2 regions of the Pseudomonas sp. YA1 genome follow, and region 2 is predicted to be linked to the other one. Evidence: riboswitches for the same ligand, from Rfam matches in the RefSeq annotation. Region 2 holds a riboswitch; the other holds the start of a gene.
The links. Region 2 has a riboswitch for manganese ahead of mntP (manganese efflux pump MntP). Riboswitches for the same ligand answer to the same signal wherever they lie in the genome.

Region 1: it holds a riboswitch for manganese, as region 2 does, so the genes downstream of both, AC4OR5_RS24045 (TMEM165/GDT1 family protein) here and mntP (manganese efflux pump MntP) in region 2, are expected to answer to the same signal.

The regions. Positions count from the first base shown of each region.
Region 1 is NZ_JBZWBG010000018.1:127,468-132,108, reverse strand. It holds gene AC4OR5_RS24060 (M48 family metallopeptidase) at 1-107, shown strand, start outside; gene AC4OR5_RS24055 (NAD-dependent epimerase/dehydratase family protein) at 251-1,276, shown strand; gene AC4OR5_RS24050 (nuclear transport factor 2 family protein) at 1,286-1,729, opposite strand; gene AC4OR5_RS24045 (TMEM165/GDT1 family protein) at 1,846-2,424, opposite strand; yybP-ykoY riboswitch at 2,514-2,638, opposite strand; gene AC4OR5_RS24040 (amino acid permease) at 2,777-4,240, opposite strand; gene AC4OR5_RS24035 (methyltransferase) at 4,335-4,641, opposite strand, start outside.
Region 2 is NZ_JBZWBG010000003.1:209,679-214,319, forward strand. It holds gene AC4OR5_RS05290 (TonB-dependent receptor) at 1-2,084, opposite strand, end outside; cobalamin riboswitch at 2,184-2,388, opposite strand; yybP-ykoY riboswitch at 2,546-2,712, shown strand; gene mntP (manganese efflux pump MntP) at 2,721-3,290, shown strand; gene AC4OR5_RS05300 (cobalt-precorrin-6A reductase) at 3,344-4,072, opposite strand; gene AC4OR5_RS05305 (cobalt-precorrin-5B (C(1))-methyltransferase) at 4,072-4,641, opposite strand, start outside.

The DNA.
Region 1 (4,641 bases), on a different contig from region 2:
CCGAGTTCACCAGCACCCACCCCTCCGACAGTTCGCGGATGGCCAATCTCCAGGCCGCGATTCCCAAGGTGATGCCGCTGTACCAGCAGGCCAGGCGCGGCAAGTGAGGCCAGGGCGCGCGGTCGCGGGGGGCGGCCGGCGCGCCGACAGGCTTACCATCGGAAACGCCTGTTGTGTATTTCCGTAACCTGCTGTTTGGTATCTCGCCGGCGTTCGGCCTAGACTGCTGGCCGACCCGCTTGCGGGACCCGTGGACGAACAGCCACTCTCACGCCCTGGAGCTCATGTGAAATACGCCGTACTCGGAGCCACCGGCCTGCTGGGACATCACGCCGCGCGCGCCATCAGGGCCGCCGGTCACGATCTGGTGCTGATCCACCGTCCTTCTTCGCAGATCCAGCGTCTCGCCTATCTGGAGCCCGAGTGCCGGGTCGCCGAGATGCTCGACCACGCCGGCCTGGAACGCGCCCTGCGCGGCCTCGACGGGGTGATCTTCAGCGCCGGCTACTATCCTTCGCGGCCGCGCCGCTGGCAGGAGGAAGTGGCCAGCGCGCTGGGCCAGACCAACCCGTTCTATGCCGCCTGCCTGCAGGCCAGGGTGCCGCGCATCCTCTACGTCGGTTCGGCATATGCCATGCCCCGGCATCCCCAGGGACTACCGGGCCACGAGGGGTTGTTCTACGACAGCCTGCCGAGCGGCAAGAGTTCCTACGTGCTGTGCAAATGGGCGCTCGACGAGCAGGCCCGGGAGCAGGCGCGCAACGGCCTGCCGGTGGTGATCGGGATCCCCGGCATGGTACTCGGCGAACTGGACATCGGCCCGACCACCGGGCGCGTGATCACCGCCATCGGCAATGGCGAGATGACCCACTACGTCGCCGGCCAGCGTAACGTCATCGATGCCGCCGAAGCCGGGCGCGGCCTGCTGATGGCCCTTGAGCGCGGGCGTATCGGCGAGCGCTACCTGCTGACCGGGCACAACCTGGAAATGGCCGACCTGACCCGGCGTATCGCCGAGCTGCTCGGCCAGCCTGCGCCGCAGCCGATGTCGATGGCCATGGCTCGCGCGCTGGCCACCCTGGGCCGCCTGCGCTACCGGGTCAGCGGCCAGTTGCCGCTGCTCGACGAAACCGCCATCGAGGTGATGGCTGGCGGGCAGTTCCTCGATGGACGCAAGGCCCGCGAGGAACTCGGCTTCTTCTCCACCACCGCCCTCGACGACACCCTGCTGCGCGCCATCGACTGGTTCCGCGACAACGGCTATTTCAACGCCTAGGACGGTTGGCTAGGGCAGCGTTTTTTCCGCGAAGGGTCGGGTCTGCAGTCCCAGCTGAGCGCGAAAGCTCTCCATGTCGAACATGGTGCACAGCTCCTGCAACTGGCCCTGCGGGTTGAACACCCAGAAGCCCATCGCGGAAATGCTCAGCACCTTGTCGCTGGCCGGATAGCCCAGGGTCGGCCGGACGATGGTGCCGATCAGCGTGCTCCAGGTGAACACCTTGCGTTCCTCGCCGATGCAGTCTTCGACCACGACCTCCAGGTCCGGCATCGCCGTGCGGATGTCCTGCAGCAGGCGGATATAGCCGGCAGTATCCAGGGGATGGCCGATGAACGAGCTTTTGTAGAGGAAATCCTTGCTGTGCAACTGCTCCACCAACGCCATGCGGCCCTTGTTCCAGGACAGCTCGATATGATGGCGGGCGAGTCGTTTCAGGTCGTGTGAGGGCATCTCCGGCTCTCGTGGGCGAGTGGTGGGGCAGGCATCCGGTGCCTGCCTGAACTGTAGCCGTTCCCATGCATTTTGCATTGGCCGCCCAGCCATCCCGGGCCCGGCGGCGCAGTCCTTCAGAGCCAGCCGGTCAATTGCGCGGCGTGCCAGGCGGCGTACAGGCCAAGTGCGGCGAAGGCGGCCGCGGCCAGGCGGCGGATCAGGGTCAGCGGCAGCTTGTCGGCGGCCAGGTTGCCGATCAGTACCACCGGTACGTTGGCGATCAGCATGCCCAGGGTGGTGCCGATCACCACCAGCCAGAAATGCGGATACTGGGCGGCCAGCATGACCGTGGCGACCTGGGTCTTGTCGCCCATCTCGGCGAGGAAGAACGCGATCAGGGTGGTGAGGAAGGGGCCGTATTTCTTCAGTCCGGACTCTTCGTCGTCGAGCTTGTCCGGTACCAGCGTCCACAGGGCGACGGCGATGAAGGAGGCGGCGAGGATCCAGCTGAGGGTAGCTTCCGAGAAGAAGCTGGCGACCCAGGCGCCCACCGCGCCGGCAGCGAAATGGTTGGCCAGGGTGGCGGCGACGATGCCGGCGATGATCGGCCACGGCTTGCGGAAACGCGCCGCGAGCAGGAGCGCCAGCAACTGGGTCTTGTCGCCGATTTCCGCGAGGGCAACGATCAGGGTAGGGACGAACAGCGATTCCATCAGGCTTCCTAAGGGGCGGGTCGACCAATCACCATGACACGCGCCATCTGCCCGCCCCGGGTCAGATCGTGCGTGTCATAGGTCTTGTCAAACCCTTGGCCTGTCTGGGCAGGCTTGGGCCGCGCGCGCCATGGTCTGCGGACCAAGTGTGTTGACGCGTGCCGGGCGAGGCCGGTGCGGCGCTCGCGGGAGACTACTCCCCTAGGACGGGGCGCATTCTGCCCAAGCCGGGCGGCTTGGGCAAGCCCGGGACGGAAACTTTCGTCCGGGAGGGCGGCGAGGGAGCCTGATCGCAAGGAAACGTGCCGGCATCCGCAGCGATCCGCGAGGAATCGCTGGGCGGCAGGGTGAATCAGGTATTGGTCGGGCTGACGTCCATTTCGTGGTAGCGAACGAAGCGCGCGCGCTTCTTCCAGCGGTATCCCAGCCAGATCGCCAGGAACAGCGGCAGGCTGATGTAGGTGGCGAGGAGGCCGATCCAGTCGATGCGTTCGCCCACCAGCGCCTGGTAGTTCTGCCCGAGGGTGATGACCATGCACAGGGCGAAGGCGAACAGCGGGCCGAAGGGGAACAGCTTGGCCCGGTAGGGCAGGTCTTCCAGGCGGCCGCCCTGGGCCAGGTAGCCCTTGCGGAAGCGATAGTGGGAGATGGCGATGCCCAGCCAGGCGATGAAGCCGCACATGCCCGAGGTGTTCAGCAGCCATGTGTAGACGGTACTGTCGCCGAAGGCCGAAGTGAGGAAGCACAGGGCGCCGACCAGGGTAGTGGCGTACAGCGCATTGCGTGGCACGCCGCTGCGCGAGACACGGGAGAACAGGCGCGGTGCCTTGCCCTCGAGGGCGAGGTTGTAGAGCATCCGGGTCGAGGCGTACATGCCGGAGTTGCCGGCGGAGAGGATCGCCGAGAGGATCACCGCGTTCATCACCCCGGCCGCCGCGGCGAAGCCGGCGCGCTCGAAGAGCAGGGTGAAGGGCGACACGCTGATGTCGCTGGCATCGTTCTTCAGCAGGTTCGGGTCGGTGTAGGGAATCAGCATGCCGATCACGAAGATCGCCAGGATGTAGAACATCAGGATGCGCCAGAACACCTGGCGAATGGCGATCGGGATGTTCTTCCGCGGATTTTCCGATTCACCGGCGGCGATGCCGATCAGTTCGGTGCCCTGGAACGAGAAGCCGGCGATCATCGCCACCCCGACCATTGCCTGGAAGCCGCCGACGAAGGGCGCGTCGCCCATGGTGAAGTTGCTGAAGCCGGGCGACTCCACGCCATGCATGATGCCGAAGATGGTCGCCAGGCCGACGCCGATGAAGATCACCACCGTGACTACCTTGATCAGGGCGAACCAGAATTCGCTCTCGCCGAAGCCGCGCGCGGAAATCACGTTGAGGCCGAACATGATGCCCAGGAAGATCGCGCTCCAGTAGATGCCCGGCACCTCGGGGAACCAGAAACTCATCACCAGTTGCGCTGCCACCAGCTCCGCGGCGATGGTCACCGCCCAGTTGTACCAGTAGTTCCAGCCGAGGGCGAAACCGAAGCCATCTTCGACGAACCGGCTGCCATAGGTGCAGAACGAGCCGGAAACGGGCATGTAGGCGGCCATTTCGCCGAGACTGGTCATGAGGAAGTACACCATCAGCCCGATCAGGGCGTAGGAAAGCAGCGCACCGCCGGGCCCGGCGGTGGCCACGGTGGCCCCGGAGGCGACGAACAGCCCGGTGCCGATGGAGCCGCCGATGGCGATCATGTTCAGGTGGCGCGGCTTGAGCACCCGCCGCAATTGCTGGCCCTGGCTGGCGTTCAGGTCAGTCATCGGCGGCCTCCCGGCGGGTGGCCACGGAAGGGTCTGGCTGCGGGCGTGCGGGCAGGGAGAGGAAAAGCTTCATTCACAGGGTTCCAGGCAGAAATCAGGAGCGACGGGCGGAGTAGATGCGGAAACCGTCGCCTTCGGCGAGTGTCCGGCAGGGGCCGAGGTGGCGTTCGATCAACGGCGGGTACTTCAGGAAGCTGTTGGCGACCAGGCGCAGTTCGCCGCCCGGCGCCAGGTGCTCGGCGGCGCGTTGCAGCAGGCGCTCGGAGGCCTGGTAGTCGGTGTGCACGCCCTGGTGGAAGGGCGGGTTGCTGACGATCGCGGCGAGTTCGCGCGGCGCGCCGTCGATGCCGTCGGCGGCGATCACTTCGCCGTCCAGGCCGTTGGCGGCGAGGGTCAGTCGG
Region 2 (4,641 bases):
TCAGCCAGGGCGTACTGGCGGTCGAACAGGTTGTACAGCTCAAGGCCGAGGGTCAGGTCCGGCCGTACCCGCCAGCCCAGGTTGGCGTCGACCACCGTGTAGCCGGGCAGGCTGGCCTGGTTGGCGGCGTCGGCGTAGCGCCGGTCGACGTAGCGCAGCCCGGCGCCGACGCGCAGGGTCTCGGCGAAGGACTTGTCCAGCCAGAGGTTGGCGGTGCGCCGTGGCACGTTCCTGGGGCGGTTGCCGTTGCGCGAGTAGGTCTGCTTGTCGATCGTTTCGTCGAAGTCGTCGTATTCGGCACGCACCAGCGCGGCGTTCGCTGACAGCCGCCAGTCCTGGGCCAGGTTCAGTTCCAGGCTGGCCTCCAGGCCGTCCGAACTCTGCTGGCCGACCTGCTGCGCGTCGTGCGGCGGCAGCGGGTTGGCGCTGAGCAGCTTCTTCTTGACGATATGGTAGGCGGCCAGGGTCCATTCGCCGCGACCGTCCGGGAACAGTTGCTTGAGGCCGACCTCGGTCTGCTTCGAGTGGGTCAGGTCCATTTGCTGCTGGGCCGCGTTGAGGGTGATCAGGTTGCTCACGCCGTCCTCGCTGGTGGAGTACTGGCCGTACAGCGACAGTTCCGGGGTCAGCGCGAAGACCAGCCCGGCGCGCCAGTTGCCGCCCTGCAGGCTGCGGTCGCTGCGGGTGCCGGCGCGCAGGTCGTCGCGGTCGATATGGTTCTGGTCGCGGCGCACCCCGGTCACCAGCGACAGGCGCTCGTTGAGCTGCAGGCGGTTCTCGGCGAACAGGGCGAAGGTGCGGGTCTGGCTGCGCGAGTGCGGCCGGTAGGGCGAGCGGCTTTCGAAGTAGCCAGGCGCGGGGTGCCAGGGGTCGATGTAGTCGCCGCCGACATCGGTATAGGGCGAGTTGTTGGTCAGGCGGAAGCGGATGCGGTTGTACTCGGCGCCGACCAGGGTGCGGCTGTCGAGGCCGAACAGGGCGTGCTGGAAGGCGAAGGTCTGGCGGTCGCCGATCTGCTCCTGCTCGTGGCTGATGCGCAGGTAGTCCCTGCGCAACAGCTCTTCGCGCGGGACGTCCCATTCGTAGGTTTCGGCGTTGCGCCAGTGACGGCGGGCCTTGATGTAGTACAGCTGGTTGCTCGCGGTGACGCTGTCGGAAAGGCTCCAGTCGCTGGTCAGGCGGGTCCACTGGTCGTTGTAGCGCTGCACGTCGTTGCGCACGTTGTAGTTCTTCTCGCGCAGGCGCTTGTGGTACTTGCCGCCGACCAGCGGGGTGCCGAAGTCGTTCATCGGCTCCTGGTCGCCATAGTCGTGGGCGAGGGTGAAGGCCAGATCGTCGCTGGCCTGCCAGCGCAGCGCCGCGCTGATGCCCAGGTTGCGCGAGTCGCCACGGTCGATCCAGCCGTGGCTCTGCTGCTGGTTCAGGTTGAGCCGGTAGCTGAGGCTGTCGGTCAGCGAGCCGCCGCTGTCCAGGGCCAACTGGCGGTTGTCGTAGGAGCCGTAGCCGAGGCGCAGGTGGTTGCGGATCTCGCCGGCGAAAGGCTTCTTCGGCACCACGTTGATCACCGCGCCGGTGGCGCCTTCGCCGTACAGCACCGAGGCCGGGCCGCGGATCACGTCGATGCGCTCGACCATCCACGGATCGCTGGGGAAGTTCACCGTGCCCATGCCGGTGTACAGGCGCGTACCGTCGAACAGTTGCATCACCGATGCGTGGCCGCTGAAGCCGCGCGCCGAGAGGCCGGTACCGCCATCTCCGGGGGTGCCGATGAAGCTGATGCCGGGGCTGCGGGTAACGGCGGCCTGGACGCTGGGGTTGTTGCGCCGGCGAACTTCCTCGCCGCTGATGCTGCTGGTGCTCGCCGGGGTGTCCAGGGCGCTGAGGCCCAGGCGCGAACCGGCACTGACCGGCGTGGCGAGATCGATGTGGTCGAGTTCGGCGGGGTCCTGGCGAACGCTGACCAACTGGCTGGGCAGGGCGAGGGCGGCTTCCTCGGTTTCGGCGAGGGCGGGCGGTACCAGCAGCAGGCTGGTGGATAGGCCGAGGGCGAAAGGCTCGGTGCGCAAACGGCTGAAGCGGGGCATGGGCGTTCCATCTCATGACCGGGCAGGACGGAACGCGCAGGAAATCGCAGGCGCGACAGCGCCTCGAACAACCGGCTCGCTCCCGCCCACCGCGGGTGTGCCAACAGGGCGTTGCAGGCCGGTCTCCGGGCTTGCGAGGGTCGTGAAATCCTCGCCTTCCCATGCCGGAGCACAGTGGCCTGAAGAGGATTTCGCTCGCTTACCGTTGCGGGGGCAGCGCCGGACTGATCACCGAAGTGACGCACCGGCTTCCCGTTTCACCTCCTGCGCGGCGGCAGGAGGCACCTGGAACGGCCCGGATGGGAACATCCGCACCGTTTCCAGTCAAGCCTTGAACGATCTGGATTGAATAAAATGTTATACTATAACAGTTCTCCCGTGCAGTCTTTCTTCGCCGGACCCCACGCCCTGGCGCAGCTTCCCGGGTCATCACATTTTCTTCACGCCGGCCTGCTATGCTGCCGGCCTTCCTTGGGGAGTAGCCTGCCGTCACCCGTTGACGGCGCGCTGGTCAACATTCTTGGCAACCCGCCATGGCCAGCGCATCCATCCGGATTGGTGAGACCAACGACATTCCTGCGCCGAAGCCGGGCCGCGGGGTCATGTCGTTGACTCATGCCCGGCTGGAGTATCCGCGTGAATCCCGTTTCCCTGATCTTCCTCGCCTTCGCCATGTCCACCGATGCCTTCGCCGCGGCCATCGGCAAGGGCTCCAGCCTGGATCGGCCGCGCCTGTCGGAGGCGCTGCGCACCGGGATAATCTTCGGCGTGATCGAGGCGATCACCCCTCTGGTCGGCTGGCTGCTTGGCCAGGCCGCCAGCCAGTTCGTCGCCGACTGGGACCACTGGATCGCCTTCGTCCTGCTGGTGCTGCTCGGCCTGCACATGATCCACAACGGCCTGCGCGCGGATCATGCGACGGAACAGGAAAAGCCCGGCCAGCATTCGTTCTGGATTCTCGCGGTGACGGCGCTGGCCACCAGCATCGACGCGCTGGCGGTGGGCGTCGGCCTGGCCTTCGTCGACGTCAACATCTTCCTCGCCGCCGGTGCCATCGGCCTGGCCACCATGACCATGGTCACCCTCGGCACCATGCTCGGCCGGGCGCTCGGCGCAGTGACCGGCAAGCGCGCGGAGATGGTCGGCGGGGTGGTGCTGATCCTGGTCGGTGCGACCATTCTCTACGAGCATCTCAGCGCGGCGTGAGCGGCATCGGAGACGGGGCGGGACAGGTCGCGGCGAGTGGGTGGGCGTTCGCTTCAGGCGCTTTCCCAATCGCGGATTGCCGCCAGCAGCGCCTCGCCGTCGGCGAACTCGCGGTCCGCCGGCGGCAGCGCCGGACGTGCCAGGACCAGCACCGGCAGGCCCATTTCCCGCGCCACCTGGAGCTTCGGCTCGGTGGCCTGGCTACCGCTGTTCTTGCTCACCAGCACGTCGCAGGCGAGGCGCTCGAACAACGCCCGTTCGCCATCCAGGCTGAACGGCCCGCGCGCGCCGATCACCTCGGCGCGCGGCGCGGCCGGCTGGCCTTGCAGGCAGCGCACGGTCCAGTGCTGGTGCGGCGGGACCTGGCCGAGATGCTCCAGCGGTTCGCGGCCGAGGGTGAACAGCGGACGGCGGAAGGGTGCGAGGGCAGTGATCAGCTCGCGCCAGTCGGCTACCTCGCGCCAGTCGTCGCCGGGCCCGGCCTGCCAGCCGGGCCGGCGCAGCGCCCAGCAGGGCACTCCGGCCAGTCGCGCGGCGCGCACGGCGTTCTGGCTGATCCGTGCGGCGTAGGGGTGGGTGGCGTCCACCAGCAGGTCGAAGCCCTGCTCGTCGATGAACGCCGCCAGCCCTTCGGCGCCGCCGTAGCCGCCGACCCGGACCCGGCAGGCCAGGTCGCCGGGCACCTTGCCCAGCCCGGCGAGGCTGTAGAGATGCGCCGGGCCGAGCCGGCGGGCGAGGGCCAGGGCCTCGCCGATCCCGCCGAGCAGCAACAGGCGTTTCATCAGCGCTCCTCGCAGGCCTGGCCGACCAGGTTGCCCTGGCGGTCGATGGCGAAGACTTCCAGCGCGACCTCGGCGGGCACGATGCCGCGAGCGAAGCGCAGGGCGTGGGTGCAGACCGCATCGCCCAGGGCCACGCCCTCGGCGTGTGCCTGGGCCAGCGCCTGCTGGCTGGTGTTGGCGGCGCGCATGCAGTCCTGTAGCGCGGCGCTGGCGCCGAGCGCGGCAGCCCAGCCGGCCAGTTGCGGCAGGTCGATGCTGGAGTGGCGGCTGTGCAGGTCGAGGTGGCCGCCGGCGAGCTTGCTGATCTTGCCGAAGCCGCCGCACAGGCTGAGCTTTTCCACCGGTGCCTTGCGCAGGTGCTTGAGCACCGCGCCGGCGAAGTCGCCCATCTCGATCAGGGCGATCTCCGGCAGCCCATAGCGCCGGCGCATGGCGTCCTCGCTGGCGTTGCCGGTACAGGCGGCGATGTGGCGGACGCCGTTGGCGCGAGCGACATCGATGCCCTGATGGATCGAGGCGATATAGGCCGAGCAGGAGAACGGCCGGACGATGCCGCTGGTGCCGAGGAT